DNA from 2 places in the Paenibacillus sp. CECT 9249 genome. Region 1 is predicted to be linked to the other one. Evidence: predicted binding sites of a transcription regulator. Region 1 holds the regulator's gene; the other holds the start of a gene.
The links. The regulator LexA, encoded in region 1, represses DNA repair genes until DNA is damaged. The targets are predictions, from matches to a motif close to CGAACATATGTTCG.

Region 1 (7,728 bases):
CAGTGGAAGGTGATCCGGGCATTCCAACGCCGGCAAGTTAGCGATTTTCATTTTGCCGGCTCGACCGGTTACGGGTATAACGACCGGGGAAGGGAAATATTGGACGAAGTCTATGCGGATGTGTTCGGCGCGGAGGCCGCGCTGGTGCGGCCGCATTTTGCTTCCGGGACGCATACGATTGCGACGGCGCTGTTCGGTGTATTGCGACCGGGCGACGACCTGTTGTATATTACAGGAAGACCTTACGACACGCTTCATAAAGTGATCGGCAAACCGGGAGACGGAACGGGCTCGCTGCAAGATTTCGGCATCGGCTACGGCGAAGTTCCGCTTCACCCGACCGGGGAAGTGGACTGGGCGGAAGTCGAACGCAGCGTCTCCGGCCGGACGAAGGTGATCGGCATTCAGCGTTCGCGCGGCTACGATTGGCGCTCGTCGTTTACAGTAGAGCAAATCGGCGAGATGGCGCGGCGCGTCAAAGCGATCAAACCCGACGCGATCGTCTTTGTCGACAATTGCTACGGAGAATTTACGGAAGTGCAAGAACCGACCGAGGCGGGCGTCGATTTGATGGCGGGCTCTTTAATCAAAAATCCGGGCGGCGGCTTGGCGGAAACCGGCGGATATATTGCCGGCAGACGGGACTTGGTCGATTTGGCCGCCTGCCGGTTGACGGCGCCGGGCATCGGGTCGGACGTTGGAGCGATGCTCGGCACGACCCGCTCGATCTACCAAGGGCTATTTCTTGCGCCGACATTGGTTGGACAAGCGGTCAAAGGCAGCGTGTTCGCCGCCGCCATGTTCGAGCGCCTCGGCTTTACGACGCGACCGCGTTGGGACGAGGGCCGGACCGATTTGATCCAGGCGATTCAATTTACAAGCGCTGAACATTTGATCCAATTCGTGCAAGGAATTCAGAAGGCGGCGGCCGTAGACGCGCATGTCGTGCCCGAGCCGTGGGACATGCCCGGATACGAGCATCCGGTTATTATGGCCGCAGGAACATTCATCCAGGGCGGCAGCCTAGAATTGTCGGCCGATGCTCCGATTCGCGCGCCGTATATCGCTTATATGCAAGGCGGACTAACGTACGCCCACGTGAAATTCGGCGTGCTGACCGCCGTCGAAGCGATGATAAAAAAAGGTATTGTAAAGTTATCTAACATATCTTGACACCTTTTTTTGCAAAAGTTAAAATGAGTACAGATTAAAATAATTGAAAGGCGGATGCATGATGGGGGATGAATTGCGGAGAAATATGGCGCTTTTCTCGATCGGAACCGTCATCAAGCTGACCGATTTGACAGCAAGACAGATACGTTACTATGAGCAGCAGAAGCTGGTCAATCCTGTGCGCACTGCCGGGAATCAACGTATGTTCTCGTTTAACGACGTCGATCGGCTGCTGGAAATCAAGGCTTTAATCGAAAAAGGCGTGAACATTGCGGGAATTAAACAAGTAATGACGCCGATCGAACAGTCCGAGGAAGCGACTGCGATCAAGAAAGAGAACGGAGCGAAGCGGGAAGAACTTACGGATACCGATTTGCATCGCATTTTGAAGCAGCAAATTATGTACGGTAGAAAACCAGGACAAGTTACGATGATTCAAGGCGAGCTGTCCCGTTTTTACAATAAATAAACAATATAAGGCGAGGGAGAGAAACTGTGAGTTACACGAAAGAGGATATTTTACGCATCGCGAAAGAACAAAACGTTAGATTTATTCGTCTGCAATTTACGGATTTGCTCGGTACGATCAAAAATGTGGAAATCCCTTTAAGCCAACTGCCGAAAGCGCTCGACAACAAGATGATGTTCGACGGTTCTTCGGTCGAGGGTTATGTGCGGATCGAAGAGTCCGACATGTATTTGTACCCCGATTTGGAAACATGGCTCATCTATCCTTGGGTCGCGGAAGATCGTATCGCCCGTTTGATCTGCGATGTGTACATGCCGGACGGCACTCCGTTCAGCGGCGACCCTCGCGGCATTTTGAAGCGTTGTTTGAAAGAAGCGGAAGCGCTCGGCTACACAACGATGAATGTCGGGCCGGAACCGGAGTTTTTCTTGTTCAAAACGGACGAGAAGGGCAATCCGACGATGGAATTGAACGACCATGGCGGTTATTTCGATTTGGCTCCGACGGATCTCGGGGAAAACTGCCGCCGCGATATCGTATTAACGTTGGAAGAGATGGGATTTGAAATCGAAGCTTCCCATCATGAGGTGGCGCCGGGGCAACACGAAATCGATTTTAAATATGCCGACGCGGTAAAAGCCGCCGATCAAATTCAAACCTTTAAACTCGTCGTCAAAACGATCGCAAGACAACACGGCCTGCATGCGACCTTCATGCCGAAACCGCTGTTTGGCGAAGCCGGTTCGGGGATGCACTGCCATCAATCCTTGTTCAAAGGCAAAGTAAATGCGTTCTACGACGAGTCGGACAAGCTCGGATTAAGCGATGAAGCGCGTCAATATATGGCCGGCATTTTGAAGCATGCGCGCGCCATGGCCGCCATTACGAATCCGACGGTGAACTCCTACAAGCGCCTTGTGCCGGGATATGAAGCCCCTTGCTATGTGGCTTGGTCCGCTTGCAACCGCAGCCCGATGATCCGCATTCCTTCATCGCGCGGATTGAGCACGCGCGTTGAAGTCCGCAACCCGGATCCTGCGGCGAACCCGTATTTGGCTCTGGCAGTCATGCTGAAAGCCGGTCTGGACGGCATCGTCAACAAACTTGAGCTGATCGCGCCGACGGACCGCAACATTTACGTCATGTCGGAGCAAGAGCGGATCCAGGAGGGCATTCCTAGCTTGCCTTCCGATTTGAAGGAAGCGCTCGTCGAAATGGCGAAGAGCGAATTGATCCATTCCGCCTTGGGCGATCATGCGTTCGCGCATTTCTACGAATTGAAGGAGATCGAGTGGGATATGTTCCGCACCCGGGTCCATCAATGGGAACGCGACCAATACATGACCTTATATTAAGATTATTCTCGAATGGAAAGAGCCCTTGCGGGCTCTTTTTTTATACATCTGCAGCGCCGAGCGGGGGCCCATCAACCCGGAAACAAATCAATTAGCGGTATTTGCTACTGTTATTTTGGAGTAACTGGCTAGTTTATCGAAACTAGCTGGAATTTCTGGCGCTAATTTTGAGCAATTTGGCTGCGATGAAGATGTGGCTTCTATTAACGGTAGGATTTACCGCTAATTTCGATATTCTTAGGATATCAGGGGAATTAGCGCCTGATTTTGGAGCTAATCCAAGTAATTCCATACTCCGGGCGCCAGTTCATACCGAACGATTCGTTCTCCGTTGCCGCGGTAAGAGGGGAGGAGCCAACCTTGGGCGCATAATCGTTTCAGCATGAGGACGGCCGGTTTATGATTGACGTCCAGATGACGTTCCACATCCTTCGGCCTGATCGGACCGGCACATTGGATAGCGAAACGAATGATTTCTTTCTCGGCGAACGAAGCGCGCGACGCTGGAGTCTGATTGGACAAATATCTGCTTAACACCATTTGCAGCAATGTCATGCATAATTGGGGATGCTGTTCCACATCGTCGTACGCAAAGGAGATGACTTGATATCCCATCGCATGCAGGAATGTTTCGCGGTTTAACTCGTTGCAATATTTGTGCCGGTCCATCTCCCGTACGTGGGCAGCGTATCCTTTCACTTCAATAATCAGCTTTACATGCCCGGGCAGCCATGCAAAATCCGCGAAGTAGGTTCGTCCCCGCCAATCCAGCACTTCGTATTCGGGATGGAGATGCTCCAAATTCCCGCGAAGCGGCCACCATACGTTTCTGAGAAATAAGGACTCGGCATGCCGATGCCCTCTTTCCAGCCGGCCCCGGCGTTCTCCCGTTCTGCTGGCTAGATGGCGCTGAATAAATTGATCGTAAACTTCTTCGAACATTGAATCGTTCCTCCTTCATAAATGACAAAAACGCCCCGCTTTCATTCGTTAAGAATGAAACGGGACGTTCTTCGTCTCCTTAAGCAGTATAGATCAATAAGTCGGATGCGTCGAGCCTTCATCGGCGACTTAGCGCCCGGAATTGGCTTTGTAATTACAAGCAAGCCTTCCGCAATGCAATTGGAAAAACGTGCAGCCGCAAGGGCTCGAGGTAAAAGCTCTTTATCCAACCTATGTAACCGATCAATGGATATCGCGGAATACGCCGATCACTTTGCCGAGGATGGTGACATGATTGAGACGAATCGGCTCCATCGTGGCGTTCTCCGGCTGAAGGCGGATATGGTCCTTTTCTTTGTAGAACGTTTTCACAGTCGCTTCGTCATCCTCCGTCATCGCCACGACAATGTCTCCGTTATCCGCGGTTTGTTGCTGCCGAACGATGACATAGTCTCCGTTATGAATGCCGGCTTCGATCATACTGTCTCCGATGACCGATAGCATAAATACGTTATGATCCCCAACAAAATGTTCGGGCAGCGGGAAATAATCCTCAATATTCTCGGTGGCCGTAATCGGCATGCCGGCCGTTACTTTCCCGACGACAGGAACTTTGGTAATCGAATGTGTATATAAATGGGTTTGCTCGTCTTCCTGGCCCAAAATTTCGATCGCACGCGGCTTGGTCGGATCGCGGCGTATCAGCCCTTTCTTCTCCAACCGGTCGAGATGCCCGTGTACCGTTGAACTTGAAGCCAAACCTACGGCTTCGCCAATTTCCCGTACCGAAGGAGGGTAGCCTTTAGCCCGTACTTCGTTGCGAATGAATTCCAGAATCGCTTGCTGCCGATTTGATAACTTGGACATTGCCGTATCAACTCCAATGCTTTTTATCAAAATTATACCATAGAACTTCAGTTCGCACAAACGTAAGTTCTAAATATTTTCAATAGGAAAGAAACAAAAAAAGAACAAACGTTCGAAAAACGGATTGACTCAAACAAGTGTTCGTGTTATGATGTGGATATCGTAAATAGAACAAGTGTTTGGGGTGTTGATATATGATCAACCAATACAGTACTTATAAGAGCATTTATCATGATTCGCCGCTCATAACGGACCGTCAAGTTCGGCAAAACCGCAAGGTTGGGCAAGTTTTCTTATTTGCTGCGGTCTTGCTGCTGCTCACCAGTTTCGGCATTGTCAAGGCATTTGCCTCTTCAGACGATGACGAATGGGCGTTCGAATCGACCCCCGCCAAACAAATTATCGTTACGCAAGGCGAAACGATGTGGAGCATCGCCAAGCGTTATAAGCCTGAACGTATGGACATTCGCAATTATATTGAAGATATGAAGAAATTGAACCATAAACGTACTTCCGCCATTCAGGCCGGGGAACTGCTATCTATTCCTTAACCGCAGGTTTCCTCGCTTAATTCCCGCTTACCTTCATAATATAATGAAACGCCCTGGCGAGTGAGCGCCTGGGCTATTCGCATTCCCTTGACAACCTGTTATGTACATGTCAAAGTAAAGAATGTACTATGTTTACAATCGGTTTCACGCAGTAAACGTGGAGGAGGGACAACATGGAAATCGATGCTTTGGTCGCGCGAATTAACGAGTTGGCGCGCAAACATAAATCCGTCGGTTTGACGGAAGAAGAAACGTTGGAACGCGAAAAGCTGCGCAAACAGTATATCGAAGGCTTCAAACGGTCGCTTCGTCAGCAATTGGATTCGATCGAATTCGTAGACGAAAATTCGAATACGATTAAGCATTAATCGCATTCGAATCATTTCGGCGCGGCTTCTTCATCGTTCGGAAAATAAAAGTCAAACGCGATATCAGCTATAGGAGGATCAATTCACATGTCTCGTTCTTGGGAAAGAATGGTTCGCAAAAATACGCAAGCGGTTAACCGTGCGCGGAAGAAGCAAGGGAAAGGAACAATCACCACGGCATCCAAGTCGGAATTCGATAAATTTTTGGGCCGCAGCATTATATTGCCTACGGTTTTGATCGGGTTTGCGCTGATGTACGCCGTGATGACGGCCGGCGTAACGCCGGAAACTTCGTCGACTCTCTATTGGGTTACGATCGGATTGTACATTTTGCTCGGGGTCACTTTTATATTCCGCCGGCCTTATTTGGCAGTCGGCAAATCATCGGTGATGACGCGCCGGCTGAATCGGGATCGCCGTTTAGAAGCGGGGCAAATCAAGCAAATTACGGTTCAGAAAGGTTATGTCGTCATTGAGCCGAGTATTAAAGGTTCTGCTTGGGTATTTTCGCGTTTGACGAACCGATACGACACGCAGGCGATGGCCGAACGGTTGGAGGAATTCGCCAAAGCCAACAACGTGCCGTTCGAAAACAAAGAAAAGCGGGAAGATCAGGCGGAAGTAGAAGAAAAGTGAACAACCTCTATATATAGAAGAAACTTGCGCAGGAAAGGGAGAGGAACATGGCCATTAAGGCGGTATTATTTGATTTGGACGACACGCTCTTGTGGGACGACCGCAGCGTACAGGAAGCGTTTGAAGCGACTTGCGAAGCTGCGCGGCAAAGCCATCCGGGCATCGATCCGTCGGAACTGGAGCAGGCGGTACGCACGGAGGCGAGAGCGTTATACGCAACGTACGATACGTTCCCGTTCACGCAGATGATCGGCATTAACCCGTTTGAAGCGTTATGGGGAAATTTTACGTCAGGGGAACAGCCGGAGTTCCGGAAGCTGCAGCAATTGGCACCGGCTTATCGCAAAGACGCGTGGACGCGCGGTTTGAAGGCGTTAGGCATCGATGACGCGGAGACAGGCGCAAAGCTTGCGGAGCGGTTCGCCGCCGAACGCAGAACCCGTCCGTACGTATACGAAGAAACGTTCGCCGTATTGGATCAGTTGAAAGGCAGCTTCAAGCTGTTGCTGCTGACGAACGGTTCGCCCGATTTGCAGCAAGAAAAATTGGACGGCGTACCCGCATTAATTCCTTATTTCGATCATATCGTCATTTCCGGCTCGTTCGGCGAAGGCAAGCCTGCCGGCTCCATATTTAGATATGCGATGGAAAAGCTCGACATCGAGCCGCATGAAGGCTTGATGGTTGGCGACAAGCTGACAACCGATATAAAAGGGGCTTTGGGAGTCGGCATGCCGGCGGTTTGGATCAATCGGAGAGGCGCCGTACGCAATGGCGAAATCGTCCCGGATTACGAAATTCGCCATCTATCCGAATTGCATCGAATTATCGCCGAACGATAACTTTCCGCCTTCCGAAGACGACATCTTCGAGCGTTTCCCGTTGTTCCGTTCGCGAATGACGGGTTTTTTTTTGAGCTTAACGGCATATTGATTCAAAAATGTCACAATTACATAACGAAAATGGCCCGACAGAGCCATTCGAAATCGGTACAATGGGTTATATAATAGCTGCAAGGGGGATAAACTGTGAGAAAAGTTATAGCCATATTGGCAAGTATGATGATTTTGCTCAGCGCTTGCGGAGGGGGCGGCAGCTCCAAGGGACTAGGCTGGGAAATCGGATCGTTTTCATTCACGGATCAAACCGGGCAAACGTTCGGGAAAGACGATCTGGCCGGAAAGGTATGGATCGCCGATTTTGTGTTTACGAATTGCGTAACGGTTTGCTCGCCCATGACGTTTAATATGACGGAATTGCAGAAACGCGCCAAAGCCGAAGGGTTGGAGCTCGAAATCGTATCGTTCAGCGTCGATCCGGAACGGGACAAGCCGGAAGTGTTGGAGCAGTTCGGAGGGAAGTTCGGC
Region 2 (7,728 bases), on a different contig from region 1:
GAGAAATTGCTGGTCGTCGTCAACACGATCGTCGCTCCTCCGAGTCCCGCCAGAGCGCCGCTTAACATGACGGCCATATACCGCATACGAGACACTTTGACGCCGACGGTATCCGCCGCGCTGGGGTGCTCGCCGACGGCCCGCAAGCGCAGACCGAACGGAGTTTTAAACAATACGTAATAGATTGCAACGACAAGAATGAGTGCCAGAAAAGTGGTCGGATAGGCGACGAATATTCCGTTTCCGATAATCGGGAGCGAGGAAAGGAAAGGAATTTCGATTTTGCCGAATACCACCTTCAATGTGTCTGTCGTTCCCGATCCGTCGAACAACAGCTTGACCAAATAGACGGCCAATCCCGCCGCCAAAAAGTTTACGACCACGCCGCTAACGATTTGATTCGCCTTGAATGAAACGGAGGCGACCGCATGGATGCACGAGAATGCCGCGGAAGCGATCATGGCGGCGATCATGCCGATCCAGAGGGAACTCGCCCCCATTCCGAGCTTTGTTTGCATATAAAAGGCGGTTATCGCCGCGGTAAAAGCCCCGATCGTCATAAGTCCTTCCAAACCGATATTGATGACTCCGGATTTCTCGGAAACGATTCCGCCCATGGAAGTAAAGATTAACGCGGTGGCGTATACAAGGGTAATGTTGATAATGTTACCGATGACGTCCATTGCATCCATCTTACATCACCTTCTTCCCGGTACCTTTTGGATAAAACCGTTTCAGAACGAAACGTATCATGCCTTGCGTAGCGACGAAGAAAATAATCGAACCGATCACGACGCGAATAATTTCAGGAGGCGCATCCGTTCCGAAACTCATCCCCGCCGCTCCGTACGTGAGCGATCCGAGCAGGAAGGCGGCGAGGACGACGCCAATCGGATTGCTCATGCCGAGCAGCGCTACCGCGATGCCGTCAATGCCGTAACCGGGGAAGGCGGTCGCGACGGGCTGATAATGAAATACGCCGAGAACCTCGAACGCTCCCGCCAAACCGGCGAACATGCCGCTAAGGAACATAGCGCTCACGATGCTTTTGCTAATATTCATGCCGGCATATTTGGCTGCTTCGGCATTATGGCCGATCGCCCGAAATTCGTAGCCTTGCTTCATTTTCCACATCACCAAGTAATAGATCAGGACGCATCCGAACGACAGCAGCATGCCCCAGTGGATGCGCGCGTTATCGAACAAAGGGAGCAGAGGGGCGATCGTAACGGATGCGGAGTCATGGATCGTTTGCGAACGTTGCTGGCCTGCTTCGATTAGGAACGCTCCGATCAAATAGTTGGCAAGGAACATGGCGATCCAGTTCAACATGATCGTCGTAATGACTTCGTTAACCCCGCGCTTCGCTTTAAAAAACCCGGCAATGGCCGCCCACAGGCCGCCGAACAGCGCTCCGGCGATTACGGCAAGGGGAGCGTGGATGAACCATGGAAGCGACAGCTTGATTCCTACGATCGTTGCCCCCGTCATGCCCATAATAAATTGCCCTTCGCCGCCTACATTGAACAGTCCGGACCGGAACGCGAAGGCGACGGCCAGACCGGTAAGAATAAGCGGGCTGATCTGCCGCAAAGTTTCGCCCAAATCATACATATTGCCGAACACTTTGGCGAACAGGTAAGAATAGGCGACGATCGGATTGTATCCGCCCATCAGCATAATGACCGCGCCGCAGAGCAAACCTAGAAAAATAGAAACGAATGAAATAATAAGCGAGTCTCCTTGCAACCATGTCGCCAATTTGCGCATCGTATCACCTCGATTTTGAACGTTTATCGCTTCCCGCCATCATCAGGCCCAGTTCCTGATGATTCGTTTCATGCGGATATACCTCGCCTATGATTCGACCTTCGTAAATGACCGCAATCCGGTCCGCCACGTTCAGAATTTCGTCCAGCTCGAAGGACACGAGAAGCACGGCTTTTCCGCGGTCGCGATGAGCGATCAGCTGTTTATGCACAAATTCGATCGCCCCGATATCCAAGCCTCGAATCGGCTGAGCGGCGATGAGCAGATCCGGATTTTTGTCGATCTCTCTGGCAATAATCGCCTTCTGCTGATTGCCTCCGGACAGTGCGCGGGCGGGAGTGTGGATGTCAGGCGTTCTAACGTCGAATTCGGCAATTAACGTCTCCGCCTTGCGGTCGATCGCTTTATAATTGAGCAGCCCCCGTTTTTGGAATTCGGGATGAAAATACGTTTGCAGCACCATATTTTCACTCATCGTAAAATCCAACACAAGACCGTGCTTATGGCGATCCTCCGGAATATGCGACAGCCCCGCTTCCGATATTTGGCGCGGCGTTAAGGAAGTCAGTTCTTGGCCGTTCAGGCGAATGCTCCCGCTATCGGCTTTTCTTAGCCCGGATATCGCTTCGATCAGTTCCGTCTGTCCATTGCCGTCGACCCCGGCGATTCCGACAATTTCGCCCGCCCGAATCTCGAAGGAGATTTCATTCAGCGCTTGGACGCCGTCCTTATTGCGGCTGACAAGCTTGTCGACTTTCAGGACGACCGGGCCGGGCTTTGCAGGCTGTTTCTCCACGCTGAAATTGACGCTTCGCCCGACCATTTTCTCGGCGAGCTCATCCGGGTTCGTCCCGGATACGGGGCAAGTATCGATTGCTTTGCCGCGCCTGATAACGGTCACCGTGTCGGCGATTTGCATAATTTCCTTCAATTTATGGGTAATCAATATAATCGATTTGCCTTCGGCAACCAAACGTTTCATAATGTCCAGCAGTTCGGAAATTTCTTGCGGGGTAAGAACCGCCGTCGGTTCGTCGAAAATAAGAATGTTCGCGCCGCGGTAAAGCGTTTTCAAAATCTCCACTCTTTGCTGCATGCCAACCGATATTTCCGCGATTTTCGCTTGGGGATCGACATGCAATCCGTATTGTTCCGACAAGGCCTGCACTTTACGGACGGCCGAACGGGTATCGATGCGCCCGCCGCGCTTCGGCTCCATGCCGAGAATAATATTCTCGGCGACCGTAAAAGGGCTGACGAGCTTGAAATGCTGGTGCACCATCCCGATTCCGTACCCGATCGCTTCGTTTGGCCCGTTGATGGCGACTTCTTTTCCATCGATCTCAATGCTGCCTTCGTCCGGTTGATACAGTCCGAAGAGAATATTCATTAGCGTGGATTTGCCCGCTCCGTTCTCGCCGAGCAAGGCGTGAACGCTTCCCTTCTCCAGCTTGAAATCGATCGAATCGTTCGCGACGATGCCGGGGAAACGTTTTGTAATCTTTTTCAACTCCACTGCGGCATTTGGCGCCATTGTCATCTCACCTACCTGTTGTTTTGCAGATGTTGATAGGCGACGGCGATTTGCGCGCCTACTTTTGCATTTTCTCTAACCAGCGCAATATTCGTCTCCAGACTCCGGCCTTTCGTATGATGATTGATGCGCTTCAGCAGATACGGCGTCACTTCTTTCCCGGCGATGCCTTCGGCGTTCGCTTCTTCCACCGCTTGCTTAATAATTTCGTCGATTTCGGCGAACGGAATTTCGTCCTGCTCCGGTACGGGGTTCGCGACAAGAATTCCGCCGTTCAGGCCGATACTCCATTTCGCGTCCATCATCGCCGCGACTTCCTCCGGGGTGTCCAGCCGGAAATTGGCTTTCAATCCGCTTTGGCGGGAATAGAACGAGGCGAAATAATCCGATTGGTATCCGACGACCGGCACGCCTAACGTCTCCAACACTTCCAATGTCCGGCCCAGGTCGAGAATCGCTTTGGCGCCGGAACTGACGACCGCGACATTGGTAAGCGACATTTCGGTCAAATCGACGGAAACGTCCCATGTCACTTCGCCGTGGCGATGTACGCCGCCCAATCCTCCCGTGGCGAATACTCGGATGCCTGCCAGTCCGGCGGCGATCATCGTGCCGGAAATGGTGGTGGCCCCCAACTTCTTCTGCCCGAGCACATAAGGGAAATCGCGCCGGCCCGCCTTCAACACCGAGCCTTCCGTGGCGAACTCCTCGATTTCCGCTTTACTTAAGCCTACCTTGATTTTCCCTTCCTTCAGGCCGATCGTTGCGGGAACGGCGCCATGCCGGCGAATAATTTCCTCCATCTCCAATGCCATTTGAATATTGTACGGATGCGGGAATCCGAAAGAGATAATCGTCGTTTCGAGGGCGACGACAGGAAGCTTTTGCTCCAGAGCCGATTGCACTTCTTCGGATATCGTTATATAAGATTTCATTGCGTTAGGACCTCCTCATCGTTATGTTCGTTTAATAGGGAATACAATAGATTCGGCTGCAGCTTGGGCGAAACGGATTGATCGCTTTGCAAAGCGATTGAGGAAGCGGCCAGGCCTAATTGGCAGGCGCGATGCATGCTTTCCTCCCGGACGATGCCGAATAAATACCCTGCCGTAAAGGCGTCGCCCGCACCCGTAACGTCTACGACTTCGGTTGAAAAAGTGGGCAAGAACCGTTCCTCTTCCTCGGAAGAATAGAACAATCCTTGGTCGCCCATCGTAATGATGACGTTGCGCACTCCTTTGTCTTTTATTTTGCGGGCGGCTATGCGGCAATCTTCCGCCCTCTCGATCACCATGCCCGCCAAAAATCCGGCTTCGTGGCGATTCGGAAATATGCAGTGAACGCCGTCGAGCCTTTGCGGAAGCTTCTGCGCATCCGGCAGCGATACCGGATCGACATAGAGCGGGATATTCTCGTCCCTGCAACGTTCGATGACATAAGAGAGACTCTCCGCCGATACGTTGGAATCGAGGAAGACGGCTTGCGAGGAGGCGACCGCCGACCAGCGCTCCGCCAACATCGAACTCGTTAACCGGTCCAATACATTGTAATTGGCGATGGCAATGAACATTTCCCCCGTCGTGTCCAGCAATGTCGTGTACGTGCCGGTTCTTTCGTCCGGCAGCACATTGACTTGGCTGACATCGACGCCGGCGCGCCGCGTTTCGTCCAGGAGCAGCTCTCCTTCCCGGTCGTTGCCGACGCAAGATACCAACGTCGCGTGAAGGCCGAGCCGGGCCAAATTTTCCGCGACATTCCGCGCCACGCCTCCGCATGATTCGCTGAATTCGACCGGATTGGCCGTGCCTGTAATCATTTTTTGCTTGCTGTAGGCTTTCCGGTCGAAATTGGACGTGCCGATACAAGTGATGACCGTATCTTCGCGCAATACGTACGCCCGCCCTTTAATCACTCCTTTCTTGGTCAGGTTGGAAATATACCCCGCGATCGCCGGACGGGATAAACCGAGTTTATCCGCTAATTCCTGTTGCGATATATAAGGATTCAGCCTGATGTAATCTAAAATCTGTTTGTCCTTATCTTTGTCCAATGTTTGTCACCATCCTTTTTCACATCATTATAAACATATGTTTGTTGTAAAAACAATAGTAAATTTTTTATTTGCAACTTGCCTCTTATTTCCGCTTCCTTCGTTTTGGAACATTTTTTTAGTATTGATAGTTCGGTTTGCATATGCTATAAATAAACATAAGTTTAATAAACAAACATTTATTTGTTAAACTATTATTGATTAAAGGGAGGAATTCTGTTGAAAAGGTTATCTTGGTTGTCGGTCGTTTTCATGCTTTTCGTATCAATGATTGTTAGCGCTTGCAATTCGGGCAAAAGCGCCGGCGGTACCGAACAGAACGAAGGGAACGCGGGTCAACAATCGGTCCGAATCGGCTTGGTAACGGATATCGGAGGGGTGAACGACAAGGCGTTCAGCCAAACCGCTTGGGAAGCTTTGGAGCAGATCAAAAAAGACAAAGGCGCGGATATTAAATATTTGCAGAGTAAAACCGACGCCGATTTCGTTCCGAATTTGAGCCAATTTGTAAAGAACGGTTACGACCTGACATGGGGGACGGGATTCGTCATGGTGGAGGCGGTTCAGAAGGTGGCTCGGGACAACCCGAACGCGAAGCTGGCCATTGTGGATAATGAAGTGGACGAACCGAATGTGAAGTCGGTCTTGTTCAAGGAGCATGAAGGATCCTTTCTTGTCGGCGTCATTGCGGGATTAATGACCGAATCGGACAAAGTCGGTTTCGTCGGGGGAATGAAAATTCCGGTTATCGCCAAATTCGAAGCCGGTTTTAAAGCGGGAGTGAAGGCGGTCAATCCGGACGCGGAAATTATCGTCAACTATACCGGCGCGTTCGATAAGCCGGATCTCGGCAAAGCGGCGGCGGCGACCATTTATAACGCGGGGGCCGATATTATCTTCCACGCTTCGAGCGGCACCGGCGCGGGTGTGTTCAACGAAGCGTCGGACCGGTTGAAACAAGGAAAGCGAGTATGGGTCATCGGCGTAGATAGAGACCAGTCCTTGGAGTACGGCGACGACGTTACATTGACGTCCATGATGAAACGGGTGGATGAAGCCGTATACCGCGTCTCCGAAGAGCTGATCGACGGAACGTTCGAAGGCGGAACTACGCTCGAACTGGGGCTGAAAGAGAACGGGGTCGGCATTGCCGACACCTCTTCGAAAAACGTGCCCGAGGACGTTCTGAAACAAGTCGAAGAATATAAAGAGAAGATTGTGAACGGAGAAATTGAAGTGCCGATGGAATAGGCAAGCTTGCAGGACGAAACGATAAAAAGTCCGAACCTCGCGCCGTCGATCACCCGCAAAGGTAAGCCCGGGAGATCGGCGGCTTTTTTTGTTTTCGACACAACTCTAGGTTCGGTAATCCCCAATTTTTGATTAACTACTATAATCGTCATTGACAAGGTGTGACTACTGCGATAGTATTGATGCATGATAACTATTGCAATAGTCACGCAAGGAGAGAATAACATGGAAATTAAATTGTTTGATTCGGAATTAAAAGTGATGGAAGCATTATGGAGAGAGGGGGATTTGTCGGCCGGGCAGCTTGCCAAGCTTTTGAAAGAAGAAACGGGCTGGAATCGAAATACGACTTATACGGTGATTAAAAAACTAATCGAAAAAAATGCAATCGAACGAGTGGAGCCGAATTTCGTATGCAAGGCGCTAGTGTCCAAGGAGCAAGTACAGGAACAGGAAACGATGGGTTTGATCAACAAAATGTTCGACGGTTCTGCCGAGCTGTTCTTTTCTTCCTTTATTAACGAGAAAAATTTGACTAAAGCGGAGATCGACAAGTTAAAGCAAATTGTTGAGCGCCTAAAGTGAGGGATTTGTGATGATGATTCTCCAAATGAGCATTTCGGCAGGAGCCTTGATAGCCTTCATTGCAATAGTAAGAGCGCTTGCGATCGATAAGCTGCCCAAAACAACATTTGTGATCCTATGGGGCATTGCGGTATGTCGGCTGATCCTTCCTGTTTCCATTCCGATACCCGCATTACCCCTATGGACCGTATCCGATTGGATCGGCAGCGCAGCATCGTTTCTTCCTTCTCCGGCTGCCGATATCTCAACTCTCGCCAACGGGCAATCTATGGAAGGCGTTCCCGGTTTGGCCCATTCATACGCAGGTGGTACCGCTACGTCGGATCGAAGCGAATTCATCGCTCCGATCGTTGTCGTTTGGCTTGCGGGAACGATACTGCTGTCCGTTTATTGTATAGCCGCTTTTTATAGAAGCTACAGGGAGATTCGAACGGCTTTGCCGCTTCGGCATCATCCCTTCATAGAGGAGTGGCTGCGCGGACATAAAACCGTTCGCCCCATCCGAATACTGGTTTCCGATCGAATCGCGACCCCGATC

Region 2: LQ229_RS14280 (carbohydrate kinase) is a predicted target of LexA. The motif match lies at 5,527-5,540, and genes of this name have one in related genera.

The regions. Positions count from the first base shown of each region.
Region 1 covers NZ_CAKKLI010000028.1:21,314-29,041, forward strand. Annotated here, with positions in the region: gene LQ229_RS18120 (methionine gamma-lyase family protein) at 1-1,173, shown strand, start outside; gene LQ229_RS18125 (MerR family transcriptional regulator) at 1,235-1,642, shown strand; gene glnA (type I glutamate--ammonia ligase) at 1,669-2,997, shown strand; gene LQ229_RS18135 (DUF559 domain-containing protein) at 3,271-3,939, opposite strand; gene lexA (transcriptional repressor LexA) at 4,183-4,806, opposite strand; gene LQ229_RS18145 (LysM peptidoglycan-binding domain-containing protein) at 5,001-5,357, shown strand; gene LQ229_RS18150 (DUF896 domain-containing protein) at 5,531-5,725, shown strand; gene LQ229_RS18155 (methyltransferase) at 5,813-6,361, shown strand; gene LQ229_RS18160 (HAD-IA family hydrolase) at 6,409-7,203, shown strand; gene LQ229_RS18165 (SCO family protein) at 7,390-7,728, shown strand, end outside.
Region 2 covers NZ_CAKKLI010000018.1:23,826-31,553, reverse strand. Annotated here, with positions in the region: gene LQ229_RS14300 (ABC transporter permease) at 1-692, opposite strand, end outside; gene LQ229_RS14295 (ABC transporter permease) at 694-1,770, opposite strand; gene LQ229_RS14290 (ABC transporter ATP-binding protein) at 1,775-3,304, opposite strand; gene LQ229_RS14285 (pseudouridine-5'-phosphate glycosidase) at 3,316-4,239, opposite strand; gene LQ229_RS14280 (carbohydrate kinase) at 4,236-5,354, opposite strand; gene LQ229_RS14275 (BMP family ABC transporter substrate-binding protein) at 5,574-6,605, shown strand; gene LQ229_RS14270 (BlaI/MecI/CopY family transcriptional regulator) at 6,831-7,190, shown strand; gene LQ229_RS14265 (M56 family metallopeptidase) at 7,201-7,728, shown strand, end outside.